One region of the Streptomyces sp. NPDC051776 genome, then DNA from elsewhere that is predicted to be linked to it. Evidence: riboswitches for the same ligand, from Rfam matches in the RefSeq annotation. Region 1 holds a riboswitch; the other holds the start of a gene.
The links. Region 1 has a riboswitch for cobalamin ahead of AB0M26_RS14360 (hypothetical protein). Riboswitches for the same ligand answer to the same signal wherever they lie in the genome.

Region 1 (5,877 bases):
CGAGAGGGCTGCCGGGCAGCATGGTCAGCTTGCGTGTCGCCTTTTCCGGCCCGCGGTAACGTGACGCGCTCATACGCTACTTCCTCCCGGGGCCGTGGGGGGCTGTGGGCCGGCCTCGGTACCTGCGACTGTCCCGGTACCTGCGGTGCCTGCGATGGTTCGGTGCGTGCAACGGTGTCCCCCGGTGCGGCTCGGTCGCCGGGAGCGCTCCGTGCGCACTGTACTGGGGACCCGCGTTCCTGCTGTTCCTGCCATGTGTTCTGCCGATGAACTCCTCTCCGCAGATCTGCCGACCGCTCTCCCCCTCACCGTGGAGAAGCCGAGTGCCTCCTACTGTGACCAGAGGTGCGCCGTTTCGTCGAGACCTCGGCAGTCGCGGAATATTCACGGCATTCGGCACTGGATGCCACGGCGGGGGCCGCCGCCGAAGGCCCTGCCCCTCGCGCGGAGTGCCCGGCGCCGACGGGCTGGCCGGGTCGGCCCGTTGAGCCCGTGGCCCGGTCGTCATGGATATCCGTGCGGTGGTGGAAATGATCGCTGGTCCTTGTAGGTCGTGGATTTCGAGAATGTGCACCGGTTTGGAACCTGTCCATTTCTTCAGCAGATCCAGGCGGTCCTGAATTGCTGTCCCGAACCTCCATCCCGTGACCCGATTTCGTATCCGGGCCCGTCCCACACTGGGATTTCTGGTTCGTGCTTTATATCCGCCAAGTGGCCCGATATCGATGCATCCGGACCGGCTTGTCGAGATGGCCGGACCGGACGCGCGCGTCCGCGCCGCGGAGGCCTTCGCGCAGGTGGCGGCTTTCGTGTGCACGGAGCGCGGCCGGGCGCGCACCCGTCACGCGCTGTCGCCGCCGAGGGGTGGCGGTCACGGCTGCAGCGCGGAAAGGGTGGCGGCCGCCGCGGCTGGTGCGCGGAAAGGGTGGCGGTCACGGCTGCGGCGCGGAAAGGGTGGCGGCAGCCGCGGCGCGGAGGGCCGCAGATCGCCGGTCGATCTCCTGGGCTGTGCGGAGCTGAAGCATTCCACCATGCGGACTCCGCCACGTGGCGGAGTATCTGTGACGGGTGGGGCCTGTGGGGCCGGCGAAACAGCGACCGTGGCCGGTTCTGTCAGAGCAGGACAGCCTGTGCTGGGTTTCGAGCCGGGCGACCGCCTGCCGGGGAGGGGTGAGGCGTCGGTCGCACGGCTGCCGTACGCATCGCGCGCCGCGTCGTGCTCGGCCTCGACGGCGCGGTGCCGGTCGAAGCCGCCGTCTGCCGCCCGCAGGTCGGGTCCGCCGGCGCCGTCTGTCGTCGGTCGGGGTCGCCTGTCGTCGGTCGTGCCCGTCTGTCGTCGGTGGGGGGAGGCTGTCGTCGGTCGGCGCCGTCAGTCGTCGGTCGGGCGCGCCGACAGCCACTGCCGCCGGTCGGACCCGTCCGGCGCCCGTGATCCGGCGCGCGCGGGGGCTATGTCGGCTCAGCGCCCGTCCCGCGCCGCCACCAGCTCGGGCGACGGTCCGCAGAAAGTGCGCCGGTAGGCGTGCGGCGTGGTCCCCAGCCGCCGCAGGAAGCGGTGGCGGAGTGCCGCCGCATTGCCGAACCCGGCCCGCCCCGCCACCGCGTCCACCGTCAGCTCCGTGTTCTCGAGCAGATGCTGGGCCAGGAGCATCCGCTGCCCCAGCATCCACTGGTAAGGCGTCGTCCCCGTTTCCTGCCGGAAGCGGCGGGCGAACGTACGAGGCGAGAGGTGCGCTCGAGCCGCCAGCTGTTCGATGGTGATCTCCTCGTGCAGATGCTCCTCCATCCACTGCAGCGAGAGGCCGATGGCGTCGTCGGCGTGGTCGCGCGGCATCGGATGGTCGATGAACTGGGCCTGCCCGCCCTCGCGATGAGGGGGGACCACCATGCGCCGGGCGATCATGTTGGCCACCTTGCTGCCGAGCTCCCGCCGCACGAGATGCAGGCAGGCGTCGATCCCGGCCGCCGTGCCCGCCGAGGTGATCACCGGCCCGTCCTCCACGTACAGGACGCCGGGCTCGATCAGCGCCGTGGGATACCGCCGCGCCAGGTCGTCGGTGTGGATCCAGTGCGCGGTGCAGCGGCGGCCGTCCAGCAGTCCCGCCGCCCCCAGTACGAAGGCGCCCGAGCACACGCTCAGCACCCACGCCCCCCGGTCCACGGCGGCGCGGAGCGCCTCCAGCAACTCCTCCGGGAAGTCGCGCTCGGTGTAGTGCTCCCCAGCGGGTACGGCGATCAGATCCGCCGCGGCGAGGCGTTCGAGCCCGTACGGGGTGTCGATGGTGAACCCCGGCCTGGCCCTTACGGGGGCGGGCTCGGCGGCGACCAGCGCGAAGTCGAGGACCGGAAGTCCCTGATCGCTGCGGTCCATGCCGAAGACCTCGGCGATCACGCCGAGCTCGAAGGCGTTGACCCCGTGGGTGAGCGGTACCGCCACATTCCTGAGCACGTTCCCCATGATGGCAGTAATTCGAGGTATGGCGACAGTCCTGCCACTGCCGACGTCGTACTGGAGCGGCGAGGGTGTGGGGCATGGACGACACCACGCTCACCTTCATCATCCAGACGGGCCTGGTCCTCACGCTCGCACTCGTCGTCACTCTCCCAGCGCTCCTCGGCGCGCGACGCGAACGCCGCATCGACGCCCAATTGCGGGACGCGGAGCGGGAGGACGACGTTCTCGTGCAGTACGGCCGCGCACGCCCATCACGGGACGAGCCCGGCCACCCGCCTGTGATCACCCCGCCCGTGGTCGCGCCGCCCATGGCCGCCCCGAAGGAGGCCGCGGCGCCCGTGACCTCCCCGCGCCTGACCTGCCCGCCCGTGGCCGCCCCGCACATGCCACCATGCGCGTGACTGCCTGCCCGCCGGCAGCCGACCGTCGCCTGCGGCGAAGCGTGCGACGTCGCCGACTCCGCGTCCCTGCTCGAGAACTCCGAGCTGCGGGCCGAGCGTGCCGTCCCGCGCAAGCTCGACAGCATCGCGGCCGCCCACCTGGAACGGCGCGAAGGCAGGTTCCACAGGGGACCATGACGACCTCGAGCGGGTCATCCGCATCGAGGAGACACTTCGGAGGCGCACGCCGCCAGGGCCCGCAGCAGCACCCGCGGACTGCCGGATACGAACAGCGAGTTGGCCGGATCCCCGTACGCCCCCGAACGGTCACTGCGGCCTCGGCCGCTGCGTCGTCGAGCGGTAGCGCCGTCAAGAGGTGCGCCGTCGAACAGCGCGGCGTCCTCTGCGATGATGTCCCCTTGAACCAGGCGACTGCGGAACGAGGAAGCCGGTGCGAATCCGGCGCGGTCCCGCCACTGTGATCGGTGAGCGGATCCCGAACAGGCCACGACCCGCGTGCGGGTGGGAAGGCCGGGACGAGCGACGACCCGAGAGCCAGGAGACTCCCGCGGTCGCCTCCTCGGAAGAGCTGGGGCGGATCTCCCCAGGAGGAGGTTGTTGCGCCAATGCCCATGGAGCCGTCACCGGTTGCCGAAGCGTCACCTGTCGCGAAGCCGACGCCGGTCGCGGATGCGTCACCCTTCCCCGAGCCACCGTTGCTCTCGGACCCGCCACCGGCCGCCCCGGCGCCCTGCCGCATCGTGGTCTGCCGTGACTGCTGCTGCGGCAGCCCCAAGGTCACCGGTGTCGACCACGCGGAGCAGACGACCCGGCTCGCCGAGGCCGCGCCCGTACGGGTCTCCGCGTGCCTGGACGTCTGCGAACGGGCCAACGTGGTGGTCGTGCAGCCCTCGGCGGCGGCCCGCGCCGCCGGCGCCCGGCCCGTCTGGCTCGGCCTGGTCAACGATCCGGACGCGACCGAGGACATCGTCAGCTGGGTGCGCGCCGGAGGCCCCGGCATCGCGGCGCAGCCGGACATCCTGGAGTTGTACGCTTTCCCGCCGCCACGCCGTACGCGGACCGCAACGCCGGCCGACACGAACTGACCCTCGGCGGGCGGCAGTCGGGATCGCGCCGTACGACGCTCCCCGCCGAGCCCGTCACCGTCCCCGCTGCCGAACTCCCTTCCTGCCGCGGCGTGAGTAGCCGGTAGCCCGGGGTGGACGCCGCAACGCCGCCCGCATCCGAAAGCCCGTCACCGCCCCGGCGACCGCGCACGCGAGCCCCGCCATCGCGACGACGATCGTCGGGCCCGTACACGAAGCTGGGCGCGCCGGTGCCGGTGTCGCTTCACCGGTGGCGCCGCCGGAGGTAGGCGCCCGCCGCGCCTGCGGCGGCGAGGGCGAAGGCCGCCGCGACCGCGATCGGGATCACGGGGAAGCCTCCGGAGTCGCCCGCGGCCGAGGCGGGCTGCGCCGCCGGTTCGGTGCCGGACGGGGCGGACCTGTCCGAGGGCCGGTCAGCCGGCGTGCGCGCGGCACCATCGTCCGGCTTCCGCTGCTTCTCCTTCTGTCGGCCCGAATGCCGTCCGGACCGGTCTCCGTCCGACGCGCCGGCTCCCGTACCGCTGCCCGCGCCCGTCCCCGAACTGCCCGCGGTGAGCACGACGTCGGAGCAGGAGTAGTACGTGTCGGGAGTGTCGGTGTTGCGCCACACCGTGTACATGAGATGGCGCCCGGTGCGTCCGGCGGGCAATGTGCCCTTGAGGCGGTAGGCGCCGTCGCGGAGTACCGGGTCCTTGGCCGTGAGGAACGGCTCGGCATCCAGGTCGTCCCATGTCAGCGGCTTCTTCGGGTCGTAACCGGCCTTGGTGAGATAGACGCTGAAGGTGCCTTTGTGGGGGATGGTCGACGCGTAGGTCATGCTGAAGGGCGCCCCGGACCTCAGCCGCTCGGCGGGCCAGTCCGCACGCGCAAGATCGAGGCCCCTGTATGTGTCGAGGCCCGCGCTGCACAGCTTCCCGTCCGGGATCATCCGGCGGTCGCGCCCGGCGACGTTCGGGACGCGGAGGTTGTCCCACTCCTTGAAGGCCGCCCCGCCACCGCTTGCCCGGGCGGCCGCCGCACATGCGGCGGAACCGGCCGAGCCGCCCCCGCGGCCGCACGCGGCCACCCGGCTGACCGGATCGGTCGGGGCGCCGTGCGCCCAAGCGGGTCCCGTGCCGCCCGCGAGCAGAAGCACCGGGACGCTGCCGATGAGCGCGGCTGTGGCCATGGCGCGATGAGCGGACATCCGTATGCGACCTCCTCGACGGCTCGGCGGCGACCACCGCCTGCCGACAAGTACGGCCGGGAACCGGCGCCGTGTTCACTCCCGACGGGAGCGGTTCTCAAGGACACACCCCCGGCCCTCCCCGCCTGAGCTGCTGACGGATGTGCGCCGGGCCGGGCGCGGGGGACCCGTCCGCGCCCGCCCGGCTCCTGCGCGTACGCCATCTCAGTCCGTGTCCGAGCCCATCGCCCTCAGCATCGGGACCGCCATCGCCTGACGCCCCGGCCACAGCGAGGCGAGGACGCCGATCGCGGCCGTGGCGACGAAGCACAGGGCTGCCCTGTCCCAGGGGACGACCAGCGGGACACTGGCCCTGGTGAGGAACGCGGCCGTGCCGATCGCGCCGCCCGCGACGAGACCGAGCGCCGATCCGAGGAGCGAGATGGTCACCGACTCGATGCGCAGGACGGAGGCGAGCCGTCGGCGGTCGAGTCCGAGTGCTCGCAGCATGCCGATCTCCCGGACGCGTTCGGCGACGGCCATGCCCATCGTGTTCACCACGCCCAGGGCACCGATCAACACGGTGATGCTGAGCATGGCGTACATGATCGTGAGGAACTCGGTCGTGTCGTTGCTCGCCCCCTCGCGCACCTCGGCTCGGTCCTGCACCAGGAGTGCGGGATGGTCGAGCGTACGCCGGATGTCGCGCTGGAGGGCGGCGGTGCGGCCGGGGCCGGCGTCGACGAGGACGGAGGCGGTGAGCGGCCGGTC
Region 2 (5,877 bases), on a different contig from region 1:
CCATCAGCCCGCCCCTCCGTGCCCGGCGGGCAGATGGATCATCTTGTGCTCCAGGTACTCGGCGAAGCCCTCCGGCCCGAACTCCCGCCCCAGACCGGAGTTCTTGTAGCCGCCGAAGGGGCCCAGCATGTCGAGGCTGAAGGTGTTGACGGAGTACGTGCCGGTGCGTACCTGCCGGGCGATGTCGATGCCGTGCTCCACGTCCGAGGTCCAGACGCTCCCTGACAGGCCGTAGTCGGAGTCGCCCGCGATCCGTACGGCCTCCGCCTCGTCCTCGTACGGCAGCAGGCAGATGACGGGGCCGAAGATCTCCTCACGGGCGATCCGCATGGAGTTGGAGACGCCGCCGAAGAGCGTCGGCTCGACGTACCAGCCGCGCTCCAGCCCCGCCGGACGGCTGCCGCCCGTCAGCACCTTGGCGCCTTCCTCCTGCCCGAGCCGGATGTAGTCGAGCGACCGCTTCTGCTGACGCTGCGCCACGAGCGGCCCGACCTGGGTCGCGGCGTCGAGCGGGTCCCCGACGGTCAGCGCCCCGGCCGCCGTCGCGAACCGCTCGGCGATCTCGTCGTAGTGGCTGCGCGGCGCGAGGATACGGGTCTGGGCGACGCACGCCTGTCCGTTGTTCATCCAGGCGTTGGGGACGATCCCCGCGACCGCGGCCTCCAGATCGGCGTCCGGCAGGATCACCGCGGCGGATTTCCCGCCGAGTTCGAGGGTCACCCGGGTCAGATTGCGGGAGGCGACCTCCATCACCCGCTTACCTGCCGCGACCGACCCGGTGAAGGACACCTTGTCGACCCCGGGGTGGCCGACCAGGTACTCGCTGACCTCGCGGCCGGCCGGAAGGATGCTCAACACGCCCTTGGGCAGGCCCGCTTCGGCCACGATGTCGGCGAGCAGATAGGCGTCGAGCGGTGTCTCGGGCGACGGCTTGAGGATCACCGAGCAGCCGGCGAGCAAGGCGGGCGCGAGCTTGGCGGCGGCCACGAACTGCGGCACGTTCCAGGGCACGACGGCGGCGACGACACCGACGGGCTCGCGGCGTACGAGGATCGGCCCGAGCACACCCTGCCGCGGCTCCTCGAAGGTGACGCCCCTGGCCACGGCGATGGCCGTGTCCCACACCATCATCGCGCCGAGCGCCTGGGCCAGGACGCTCCAGGAGTACGGCGAGCCGTTCTGCGCGCTGATGACCCGGGCGATCTCCTCGTGCCGTACGGCGATGGCGTCCTTGATCCGCGTGACGACCTCGATCCGCTCCTCCAGGCTCGCCCGCGGCCAGGGCCCGTGGTCGAACGCCTCCCGGGCGGTCTCGACGGCCCGGTTCACATCGGCGGCGGAGGCATGCGGTACGCGCCCGATGACCTGCTCGGTGTGCGGTGAGACCACCTCGATGGTGTCCGTGCCCAGCGGGTCGACCAACTCCCCGCCGATGTGGAGCTGTCCGTGCTCGATGAGGTCGGTCATCGCCCATGCCTCCCGCGGATCGGGCCTCTCTGACACCGTTTCAGAACTGATACCAGTTCCAGTTCCAGGAGTCCACGGAGGGGACCGAAACGCCCCGAGCAGGGATTTCGCGCCCAGGCCTGCATTTCCGCCGACCGACCGATGGAGACGGCCGGTTGGCATTCGCCTGGTGCGGCCGCCCAACACGCCCCGGAAGCGGCAGGTCCGGCGTACGGAAGTCACCGGGCGGGCCGTTGCCGGAAGCAGCCGGGGAGCAGCAGCGAGCCCTGCGGAAGTGGCGCAAGCGGCTCTCCCGACTTGCACGTGCACGCCGGTGAAGCACCACCGGGCGTCCTCCGGGGTCTCGGGTGGCGGGCCGGTGTCCCGGCGGTGGAGCTTGCGGTCCCTCCCGGCCGGACGCTGCGACCGGGAGGGACTCAAGGGTTCCTCCAGAGGCCCATTGCGGCAGCAGATTGGAACCGGTTCTAGTTATAGTGATCCCCGCACGTGCGGGCCCGCGTCGTGCGATGTGCGAGAGGGGACTTCATGACGCAGGGGACACCCGTAGTCACGGATCACGGCGGCGGCGTCCGGAGCATCGCGGTTCCCATTCCGGACAATCCCCTGGGCCACACCCTCGTCCATCTCCTCGACACCGACCGCGGCCCCGTCCTCGTCGACACCGGCTGGGACGACCCGGAAGCCTGGGACACGCTCGTCGCGGGCCTGGCCGCGTGCGGTACGGCGGTCGAGGAGTTGCACGGCGTGCTCATCACGCACCACCACCCCGACCACCACGGTCTGTCCGGGAAGGTGCGCGAGGCGTCCGGTGCGTGGATCGCCATGCACGCCGCGGACATCGAGGTCGTACGGCGCACCCGCGCCGCCGAACCGGCCGCCTGGCTCGACTACCTGACCGCCCGGCTCGCCGCCGCCGGCGCCCCCGAGGAGCACCTTGCGCCACTGCGGAAGGCGCGCGCCTCCGGGAAGGCGCGCGCGCTGCCAAGCAACCGCGCCGCCCTGCCCGACCGGGACATCGTCCCGGGCGAGTTGCTCGATCTGCCGGGCCGTCGGCTGCGAGCGATCTGGACACCCGGACACACCCCGGGGCATGTGTGCCTGCACCTGGAGGAGGCCCATCCGGCGGCCGGGCGGGTGGGCAACGGCCGTCTGTTCTCCGGCGATCACCTGCTCCCCGAGATCACCCCGCACATCGGCCTGTACGAGGACCCGGACGCCGATTCCGGCGCCAGTCCTCTCGCCGGCGCCGACCGGGACGACCCCCTGGGCGACTACCTCGACTCCCTGATGCGTATCGACCGCCTCGCCCCGGCCGAGGTGCTGCCCGCCCACCAGCACGCGTTCACCGACGCGCCCGCCCGCGTACGGGAGTTGCTGACGCACCACGAGAGCCGACTGACCGACCTCCTCGCGCTGCTCACCGAACGTCCCCTCACGCTCTGGGAACTCACCGAGCGGATGGAGTGGAACCGCCCCTGGGAGCAGATCCCCTTCGGCTCCCGGAACATCGCCGTCTCCGAGGCCGCGGCCCATCTCCGGCGCCTCGTGAAGCAGGGCCGTGCCGAGCCCGTACCCGGCAGCGACCCGATGACCTATCAGGCGGTTTGACGCCGGATGGCGGGAGTCTGCCCATCACCGGCCCGCGCGCCCCCGCGGGCGTACGAGCGATACGGGTGGATACGGGCGGAACAGTCCCCGGACCTCGGACGACCTCCCTCGAAGGGCTTGCGGAAGGCCGGTAGAGTATGCGCGTCGATATCGCATCCCACAGGGGAAAGCTGGTGCAAATCCGGCACTGACCCGCAACCGTGAGCCGCCTCCGACGGCGGCGAGTCGGAACGCCCTGCCGGATGTGAACGGCTCACGTCACCGTACGTGGCGCGCCCCGCGGCCACGGCCGGTGACCGGCACTGTCGAGGAATACGGAGCCGGAGCCCGGTGCCCCGCCGCGTGCGAGATCCCGCACGCCCCGCGGTGCGCAGCGGATCCGCTGCCCGCACCCGCCCACCGAAAGGCACCGTCCGTGAAGATACGCCGCAGCCGGGATGCCCGGCCGTCGAGAGCCCGCCGCAGCACCGCGCGCCGGGGCGCGACAGGTGCCGCCGTCCACCGGGGCGCCGCCGCGCTGGCCGCCTCCGCCGCGCTCTGCCTGGCCGCGGCACCGGCAGCGCGCGCCGACGACCCGTCGGCGAAGCCTTCGCCGACGGCGAAGCTGCCGTCCGGTCTGTACGGCACCAAGGACCCGGCGTACGACGGTGTATGGCGGCAGTCCGTCGCCCTCCTCGCGCAGGACACGGCGGGTGTCACCCCGGCACGGAAGGCCGTCGACTGGCTGGCCGGACAGCAGTGCCCCTCCGGGGGTTTCGCCCCGTACCGGGCGGACGCGGCCGCGAAGTGCGACGCGAAGACACCGGTCGACAGCAACGCCACCGCCATCGCCGCCCAGGCCCTGGCCGCGCTCGGCGGCCACGGCGCCGAGGTCGGCAAGGCCGTGGACTGGCTGAAGTCGAAGCAGAACGAGGACGGTGGCTGGGCTTACGCCCCCGGCGGCCCGAGCGACGCCAACTCCACGTCCGTGGTGATCGGCGCTTTCGCCGCCGCGGGTGAGAAGCCCGAGGACGTCAGGTCCCCGAAGGGCAAGTCGGCGTACGACGCGCTGATGTCGTTCCAGCTCGGCTGTGACGCCAAGGGCGTCGAAAGCGGCGCATTCGCCTACCAGCCCGACAAGAAGGGCCGGTTGGCCGCCAACGCCGATGCCACGGCCGCCGCCGCCCTGGCCGGACTCGGCAAGGGCCTGGCACTTGAACCGCTCGGCAAGGACGACAACGAGGACGTCACCGCGCTGGACTGCGCCGAGACGGACTCCAAGGACGCGCGGGAGCCGGACGAGGCGGCCGGCGGCGCGGCCGCGTACCTGGCGTCCGCCCTCAAGAAGAATGGCCATCTGTCCGCGCTCGCCCCGGGCGCAGAGACGCCCGCGCCCGACTTCGCCAACACGACGGACGCCGCCCTGGCGCTGGCCGCCGGCGGCCACAAGGACGCGGCCGAGGTCCCGCTGCGGTGGCTGGAGCGGAACTCCTCGGCCTGGGCCAAGGGCAACCCGGCCGCGCTCGGCTCGCTCGTCCTCGCCGCGCACGCGGCGGGCGCCGACCCGCACGACTTCGGCGGGACCGACCTCGTCCGGCAGCTCAACGCCACCGGGCCGAAGCCGGAGGGCACCCAGCCGGCGAAGGGCGCGCCCGGTGGGCAGTCAGGCGACTCCGGCGACGGCGGCGTCAGCGACAGCGTCTGGTGGATCACCGGCGTCGGTCTGGTCGCCGGCGTCGGCATCGGTTTCCTCATGAGCGGCCGCAAGAAGACGTGACCGGGAGGACCAGGCAACGGGCACGGCCGCCGCGGGGCGCACGACGCACGGCGGCCTGCCCGGACATCGCAGCCACCGCCGCCACCGCAGCCACCGCCGTCATCGCTACGACGGCCCTTCTCGCGCTCGGGGCCGGGACCGCACACGCCGGGAACGGCTACCGCTACTGGTCGTTCTGGGAGCGGGACGGCGCACGGTGGACGTACGCCACCCAGGGCCCGGCCACGCTGCGGCCCGACGACGGTGACGTCCTGGGCTTCCGCTTCTCCGTGAGCGAGAACTCCGGGGACGGCGCGAAGCCGCGCGGCCGGGCCGAGTTCACAGCGATCTGCTCGGACACGCCCGCCAAGTCCGGTTCAAAACGCGTCGCCTTCGTCCTCGACTTCGGTAAGGCGACCGACGCACCCGGTGGTGAGACCCAGCCGCAGGGCCGCACTGAGTGCGCCCGGGTCGCCGAGGACGCCTCGTCCGCGGAGGCGCTCGCCGCAGTGGCGAAGCCGTTGCGCTACGACTCCGCGGCCATCCTCTGCGCGATATCGGGCTACCCGGAGAAGGGGTGCGCCGAGCAGGTCTCCGGGGACGGATCCGGCACGCGGCAGGACGGCAGGGCGCAGCAGGACGGCGACGCGAAGTCGGACGAGGCGCAGGGGCGGAGCGAACGCTCCCGCCACCGGCCCGATGCCGGCGGGCCGTCCATCGGTCCGATCGCCGGAGCCGCGGCCGTCGCCGTCCTGGGCGCCGCGGCGTTGTGGCAGGCGCGCCGCCGCCGATGAACGCCCGGCACCTCCCCGTACGCCCGCAGCGCCCGCGCGTGCCCGCGCGCCCCCGGCCTGCCGTGGCCTCGCGCGGCAACACACTGCACGCCGGGGCCTGGTGGCTCTGGGCCCTCGGACTCGCGACCGCCGCGTCACGGACCACCAATCCGCTGCTCCTCGGCCTGCTCCTCGTCGTCGCCGGGTACGTGGTGTCCGTCCGCCGCACCGACGCACCCTGGGCGCGCAGCTACTCGGCGTTCCTCAGGCTCGGCGTGCTCGTGATCGCGATCC

Region 2: it holds a riboswitch for cobalamin, as region 1 does, so the genes downstream of both, AB0M26_RS26700 (prenyltransferase/squalene oxidase repeat-containing protein) here and AB0M26_RS14360 (hypothetical protein) in region 1, are expected to answer to the same signal.

What each region holds. Positions count from the first base shown of each region.
Region 1 is NZ_JBFAYQ010000014.1:134,757-140,633, forward strand. Features, by position in the region: gene AB0M26_RS14345 (ATP-binding SpoIIE family protein phosphatase) at 1-73, opposite strand, end outside; gene AB0M26_RS14350 (helix-turn-helix domain-containing protein) at 1,460-2,449, opposite strand; gene AB0M26_RS14355 (hypothetical protein) at 2,533-2,856, shown strand; cobalamin riboswitch at 3,238-3,422, shown strand; gene AB0M26_RS14360 (hypothetical protein) at 3,462-3,941, shown strand; gene AB0M26_RS14365 (lytic polysaccharide monooxygenase) at 4,186-5,127, opposite strand; gene AB0M26_RS14370 (ABC transporter permease) at 5,332-5,877, opposite strand, start outside.
Region 2 is NZ_JBFAYQ010000047.1:6,987-12,863, reverse strand. Features, by position in the region: gene AB0M26_RS26715 (ferredoxin) at 1-4, opposite strand, end outside; gene AB0M26_RS26710 (aldehyde dehydrogenase) at 4-1,467, opposite strand; gene AB0M26_RS26705 (MBL fold metallo-hydrolase) at 1,993-3,075, shown strand; cobalamin riboswitch at 3,187-3,333, shown strand; gene AB0M26_RS26700 (prenyltransferase/squalene oxidase repeat-containing protein) at 3,593-4,831, shown strand; gene AB0M26_RS26695 (SCO2322 family protein) at 4,933-5,604, shown strand; gene AB0M26_RS26690 (CbiQ family ECF transporter T component) at 5,601-5,877, shown strand, end outside.